Regions from separate parts of the Pseudomonas sp. S1_G07 genome, predicted to be linked through region 1. Evidence: predicted binding sites of a transcription regulator. Region 1 holds the regulator's gene; the other holds the start of a gene.

Region 1 (3,523 bases):
GAATCTGCGGACCTTCACCCTTGGCGAGATGTTTTTGTGGATCTTTTTCCGAGAGGATCGCTGCGCGGTCATGTTCGATGCCGGCAAAACGATCAACCTGGCCTGCCATCAGCACTAATTTGAGCAGATTGCTTTCCACTTCGGTGACCAATTGGGTCACGCGCTTGATCACCTGACCGGTAAGGTCCTGGTAGTCCTGGGCCAGCAGAATGTCATTGAGGTTGCTGGAAACCGTACGGTTTTCCTGCTCGCTGCGTGACAGGAACCCTTCGACCCGACGGGCCAGCTCACGAAACTCTTCAGCCCCCACTTCACGGCGCATGAAGCGGCCCCAGTCAGCGCTGAGCGCCTGGGCATCCGTCGCCATGCCGTTGACCAAGGGCGTGGCGTTTTCCACCAGGTCCATGGTGCGGTTGGCCGCCGCCTCAGTCAGCCTGACCACATAGGACAGGCGTTCGGTGGCATCGGTGATTTGCGAGATTTCTTCGGCCTGGGGCATGTGCGGGTCAATCTGGAAATTGACGATTGCACTGTGCAGCTCACGCGTGAGCTTGCCCACTTCCTGGTACAGACCGCGGTCACGGGTCTGGTTGAGCTCATGGATCAACTGCACCGCTTCGCCAAACTGGCCTCTTTCAAGGCATTCGACCAACTGGTGAGCATGTTTTTTCAGGGTTGACTCAAAGTCTCCCTGTGACGTTTCGTTATTGTCCATAGCTCCCCCGCGATGGCATTAGCCGTGGATGCGTTCGAAGATTTTTTCAATCTTCTCTTTCAAGGCTTGTGCAGTGAAAGGCTTGACCACGTAACCGTTGACCCCGGCCTGGGCGGCTTCGATGATTTGCTCACGTTTGGCTTCAGCGGTGACCATCAATACCGGCAGGTGCTTGAGCCTTTCATCGGCACGCACTTTGCGCAGCAAGTCGATACCGGTCATACCCGGCATGTTCCAGTCAGTGACCAGAAAATCAAAGTTGCCACTTTGCAACATCGGGAGCGCAGTGGTCCCGTCGTCTGCTTCGGCCGTGTTGGTGAACCCAAGGTCACGCAACAGGTTTTTTATGATCCGCCGCATCGTTGAGAAGTCATCCACGATGAGGATTTTCATGTTCTTGTCCAATTCGACCTCCAAGCAGTCTTAAACGCGCCCAGCACCTGGACGCGCCATTTCAATCAACAGGCATTACACAAAAAGGACTGTCGGGGGCACCCTGGATCAAACCGCAAAGGTCAAACACCCTCGCGGTGAAGTTCTCAAGCGCCCACACACTGCCTGTCAGCGCGCTCGCCACTCTCCCAAACGCCCCCGCAAGCGGGCCGCGCACTGGCTGTGTAACTGGCTGACCCGCGATTCGCTGACCCCCAGGACCTCACCGATTTCCTTGAGGTTCAGTTCTTCGTCGTAGTACAGCGCCAATACCAGTCGCTCACGCTCAGGCAAATTGGCAATCGCGTCTGCCAACGCGCCCTGGAAGCGTTCATCTTCCAGGTCGCGCGCCGGCTCCATATGAGTACTCGCTCCGTCCTCGTGCAGCCCTTCGTGTTCGCCGTCCTGCAACAGGTCGTCGAAACTGAACAGGCGGCTGCCCAAGGTGTCGTTCAAAATCCCGTAATAATCGTCGAGACTCAATTGGAGTTCGGCCGCAACTTCGTGATCTTTAGCGTCGCGACCGGTTTTTGCTTCAATTGCACGAATTGCGTCACTGACCATGCGCGTATTGCGGTGTACCGAACGTGGCGCCCAATCCCCCTTACGCACCTCGTCGAGCATCGCGCCACGGATGCGGATACCCGCATACGTCTCGAAACTCGCCCCTTTGCTGGCATCGTACTTGGTCGACACTTCGAGCAGGCCGATCATGCCCGCCTGGATCAGGTCTTCGACCTGGACGCTGGCGGGAAGGCGAGCCAGCAGGTGATAGGCAATACGCTTGACCAACGGCGCATAGCGTTCGATCAACTCACCCTGACTGTCACGGGCAGACTTCTTGTAAACGTTATAGCCGTTCGCGGTCATAGCACCGGTCCTGCGCTCGTCTGATGAACCAATCGCTCGACGAAAAACTCCAAATGCCCCCGGGGGTTGGCGGGCAACGGCCAGGTATCGACCTTCTGGGCAATCGCCTTGAACGCCAGTGCACATTTGGAACGAGGGAACGCTTCGTAGACTGCACGCTGCTTTTGCACAGCCTTGCGCACACACTCGTCGTAGGGAACCGCGCCGACGTATTGTAAGGCGACATCGAGAAAGCGATCCGTGACCTTGGTCAACTTGGCGAACAGGTTGCGACCTTCCTGCGGGCTCTGGGCCATGTTGGCCAGGACGCGGAAGCGATTCATGCCGTAGTCACGGTTAAGCAGTTTGATCAGCGCATAGGCGTCGGTGATCGAGGTGGGTTCATCGCAGACCACCAGCAGCACTTCCTGGGCCGCGCGCACGAAGCTGACCACGGACTCGCCGATCCCGGCGGCGGTGTCGATCACCAGCACGTCGAGGTTATCGCCGATATCACTGAACGCCTGGATCAGGCCGGCATGCTGCGCCGGGCTCAGGTGCACCATGCTCTGGGTGCCGGAGGCGGCCGGCACGATGCGAACCCCGCCAGGGCCCTGGAGCAGAACATCGCGCAGCTCGCAGCGCCCCTCGATCACATCGGCGAGGGTATGTTTGGGTGTCAGCCCGAGCAGAACGTCGACGTTCGCCAGCCCCAGGTCCGCATCCAGCAGCATGACGCGACGGCCAAGCTCTGCCAGGGCCAGGGACAAATTCACTGACACGTTAGTTTTGCCGACGCCACCTTTGCCGCCGGTCACCGCGATCACCTGTACGGGATGCATGCTGCCCATTTTATTTCTTTACCTTGTCTTGCTTAGACGCAGGCTACATGGCTTGGCCGCGTGAATCGCTTGCAGACCATCGATGTAGGTACATTTCACGGTGTTCATCCTGACTTCAACCGACCCGTTTTGTCGGGTTGTGGTAGAGGTCGGCGAACATATCGGCCATCGCTTCCTCGCTAGGCTCGTCTTGCATTTGCACGCTCACGGCGCGGCTGACCAACTGATGACGGCGCGGCAGATGCAGATCATCCGGGATCCGCGGCCCATCGGTCAGGTAGGCAACCGGTAGTTCATGGCTGATGGCCAAACTCAATACTTCGCCCAGGCTGGCGGTTTCATCCAGTTTAGTCAGGATGCAACCGGCCAGGCCGCAGCGTTTGTAGCTGTGGTACGCAGCAGTAAGCACCTGCTTCTGGCTGGTGGTTGCAAGCACCAGGTAATTCTTCGATTTGATGCCTCGCCCGGCCAGGCTTTCCAGTTGCATGCGCAACGCCGGGTCACTGGCTTGCAGGCCGGCGGTATCGATCAGCACCACACGCTTGCGCAGCAACGGGTCGAGGGCGTTGGCCAGGGACTGGCCCGGGTCGACGTGGGTCACCGACACATTGAGGATGCGGCCCAGGGTCTTGAGTTGCTCCTGAGCGCCAATGCGGTAGCTGTCCATGCTCACCAGGGCGATGTT
Region 2 (3,523 bases), 1.1 Mb from region 1:
GTCTTGAATTCGCCGGGACGCTGGGCGACCTGCACCCGGTAGCTCATGGGCACGCGTATGCCCAGCAGGTCGATGAACTCGGTAAAGCGGCTGCCGGCGGGGAGCGAACCGGTGGTGCCGGTTTCGGCACCGAGGGAGGTAGGGTGCCATTCGTGCCAGCGATCCGGCTGGGTCACATAGTCGTAAACGGCATCGATAGGGGCCTGGATAAAGCGTTCCTGACTGATCCGTTCCAAGCGGACCGACGGCTCGACAGCGCGCATCTCACACCTCCTGTGTGGCGACAGAGAGTTATGAGAATAGTCCTACTCCCGTGCTTTGCACGGGAGTGTCCGGGCAATGGGTCAACGGACTTTGAAGCGACTCATCAGGCTGATCACCCGACCATTGGCGTCCAGCAGGCTTTGCGTATTGGTTTCAGTAGCATGACCGCTCTGCACCAGCTCTTCGACCATATGTCGGATTTGTACCATGCTGCGGTTGATCTCCTCGGTGACCGCACTTTGCTGTTCGGCGGCCGTGGCGATCTGGGTGCTGAGGTTGTTGATATGGCTGACCGAGCCGGCCATTTCATCCAGCCCCGTGTTGACCCGCGCGGTGGCATCCGCTGCCGACTGGCAACTGGCCTGGGTGTTTTCCATCGCGGCCACCGACGAGCTCACCCCCGTGGTCAGGCGTGCCAGCATCTCGTTGATCTGCGAGGTGCTGGCCTGGGTGCGCGCGGCCAATGCCCGCACTTCGTCGGCCACCACCGCAAAGCCGCGGCCTTGTTCGCCGGCCCGCGCCGCTTCAATCGCCGCGTTGAGCGCCAGCAGGTTGGTCTGGCCGGCAATCGCACCGATCACGCCCAGGGTTTCGGTGATGCGCGCGGCGTCCTGGCGCATGTTTTCCACGGTCTGGGTGGCACTGGCGACCTCGCCGATCAAGGCGCTGACGCTGGTGGACGCTTCGCCCACCACCACGCGGGAACGGTCCGCATGTTCATTGGCGCGCTGGGTGAAGGACGCTGTTTCTGCTGCATTTTGCGCCACGGTGTCGGCGGTGGAACTCATCTCAGTAATGGCGGTGACGGTCTGGTCGGTCTCCGAGGCGTGGCGCACCAGAATGCTATTGGTGTGCGCCGAGGTCTGCTGCAATTGCTCAAGACCCGAGGACATGGCGCCAGTGGCCTGGGTCACTTCGCCGATCATGTTCTGCAGGTAGACGATAAAGCGGTTCACCGAATGGCCGATGGCGCCCAGTTCGTCCTCGGCGCGGATGGTGATGCGGCGCGTCAGGTCGGCGTCGCCGGTGGACAGGGCATCGATATTGGTTTTCAGGATTTTCATGCGCTGCACCAATTGGCGGATCGCATACACCGCCAGCAGTACCAGCAGCAATACCATGGGGATTTGCAGCAACGCCAGGCTGCCGAGTACATCGTCACGCTGGGCGGTAATCAACGAGGTGGGCAGGGCGGTGGCAAGGAACCACGGCGTGCCTTGGATCGGGCGCATATAGAAGGTGCTGGCCACGCCGCCGTTATCGAATTCGCTGCGTTGCAGCGCCTGGTCACGGTGGGCCAGGGCTTTGCTGATCTGGGCGGCGAACGCCGAGGTGCCGGTGAGCTCGCTGATGTTCTTCAACACCACCGGGCTGCTCAGGCGCGTGCTGTTGCTGATGATCTTGCCGTCGCCCTCGACGATCAGCATTTGCCCGCCTATGTCTTTTTCCTTGCTGGCCACCAGGTCATTGAAGAAGCCCAGGGTCACGTCGATGGTGGCCACGCCGTACGCCGCGCCATCGCGCTGGATCGCCATGGCGCAGTTGGTGCGTGGCTCCTGGCTGGCGTCGTCTTTGTAGGCCGCGGCCCAGGCACATTGCCCGCGCGGTGCGGCGAGTCCGCCTTTGTACCAGCTCTGGTCGTAGTAGTTGGGCGCGGGGTCGCTGTTCCAGAAGGTGTTCACCGCCAGCTTGCCGGAGGCATCGCGGTGCCAGAACGTACTGTGCTTGTTGCGCCCCGGTGTGCGCTGGTTGGGCAGCGGCCAGATACCGCCGCCGAACACCTTCAGCTCGCCGTACTGGTCCACCAGGCCGGGCAGGACCTTGTCGATGGCGTCGCTGTCGAGCAGGGGAATGGTCTGGGTGATGGTGCGTTGCTGGGCCTGGACTTTATTCAGCTCGCCCTGAATCTGTTCAGCCACCTCACTGATGCGGTTGAGCACCACCTGTTCTTCGGTGTGTCGCAGCGTGGGCGCGACCATCTGGCCGATTCCGACGACGGTCAACACCAATAACACCAGGACGAACAGCACCAGAAACAGGGTGTAGCGAGCTTGGATGGAGCGCAGTGGGGGCATGGAGGTCGTCCTTACGAAGCGTTTATTGTCGACGCGGCTTTGTTAGAGCTTCGTAGGGCTATCGGCTTGGCGAATGGGACCTTTAGATACGATGGTGCAAGAAAGCCGGAGCGCCGATTAACGACGCTCCTGGCAAGGGTAGATCAGATATCCAGCATGGCCATGATTGCCTCTGGGTAGCGCAGGCCGGCCGTGGCATCGGCGGGGAAGATCGCATCCAGCGCCGCCCGCTCGGTTGGGCTGAGCCGGATCGACACCGCCGCGATGTTTTCCTCCAGGTAGACGCGTTGTTTGGTCCCCGGGATCGGAATGATGAACTCGCCTTGGGCCAGTACCCAGGCCAACGCCAGCTGCCCGGCCGTAACGCCCTTGTCGGCCGCCAGCGCCTGCACTTGCTTGACCAACAGCAGGTTCTTGGCAAAGTTCTCGCCTTGGAAACGCGGGCTGAAACGACGGTAGTCATCGGCGCCGAAGTCTTCCGGGCTTTTCAGTGCACCGGTGAGGAAACCGCGGCCCAGCGGGCTGTAGGGCACAAATGCGATACCCAGGCGTTGGCAGGCGGCGAGGCAGCCGTTTTCCTGCGGGTCGCGGCTCCACAGGGAGAATTCGCTTTGCAACGCACTGATCGGATGGACCTTGTGCGCCCGCTCCAGCGTGGCGGCGCTGGCCTCGCTCAGGCCCAGGTAACGCACCTTGCCCTGCTGCACCAGTTCGGCCATGGCGCCGACGGTCTCTTCAATGGCCACGTCCGGGTCGATGCGATGCTGGTAGTACAGGTCCAGGGTTTCCACGCCCAGCCGTTGCAAGGTACCGTTGATGGCGTTGCGGATGTACTCCGGGCGCCCATTGACGCCGCGCAGCGTCGGGTGGGCGGGGTCGCGCACGATGCCGAACTTGCTGGCCAGGAACACCTGGTCACGTTTGCCGGCGATGGCTTTGCCGATCAGTTGTTCGTTGGTGTGCGGGCCGTACATGTCGGCGGTGTCGAGGAAATTCACGCCCAGCTCGAGGGCGCGGTGCAAGGTGGCGGTGGCTTCGCTGGTGTCGCTGCCAGGGGCGTAGAAATCGGTCATGCCCATGCAGCCGAGGCCGATGGCGGAAACGAGGGGGCCATGTGTGCCGAGTTGACGAGTGTGCATGGGTTCAGCTCCAGGGGTAGGGAAGGGTTCTATTGTTATCCTCGA

Evidence for each region. The regulator FliA, encoded in region 1, starts transcription of late flagellar genes. The targets are predictions, from matches to a motif close to CTAAAGTTTNNNNNNNNNNNGCCGNTAA.
Region 2: the regulator FliA is predicted to act here: its motif matches at 2,398-2,425, upstream of AB4O05_RS19395 (methyl-accepting chemotaxis protein).

Annotation. Positions count from the first base shown of each region.
Region 1 covers NZ_CP162778.1:5,317,028-5,320,550, forward strand. Annotated here, with positions in the region: gene AB4O05_RS24145 (protein phosphatase CheZ) at 1-715, opposite strand, end outside; gene AB4O05_RS24150 (chemotaxis response regulator CheY) at 734-1,108, opposite strand; gene fliA (RNA polymerase sigma factor FliA) at 1,277-2,017, opposite strand; gene fleN (flagellar synthesis regulator FleN) at 2,014-2,847, opposite strand; gene flhF (flagellar biosynthesis protein FlhF) at 2,954-3,523, opposite strand, start outside.
Region 2 covers NZ_CP162778.1:4,262,190-4,265,712, reverse strand. Annotated here, with positions in the region: gene AB4O05_RS19400 (SRPBCC family protein) at 1-263, opposite strand, end outside; gene AB4O05_RS19395 (methyl-accepting chemotaxis protein) at 345-2,339, opposite strand; gene AB4O05_RS19390 (aldo/keto reductase) at 2,483-3,478, opposite strand.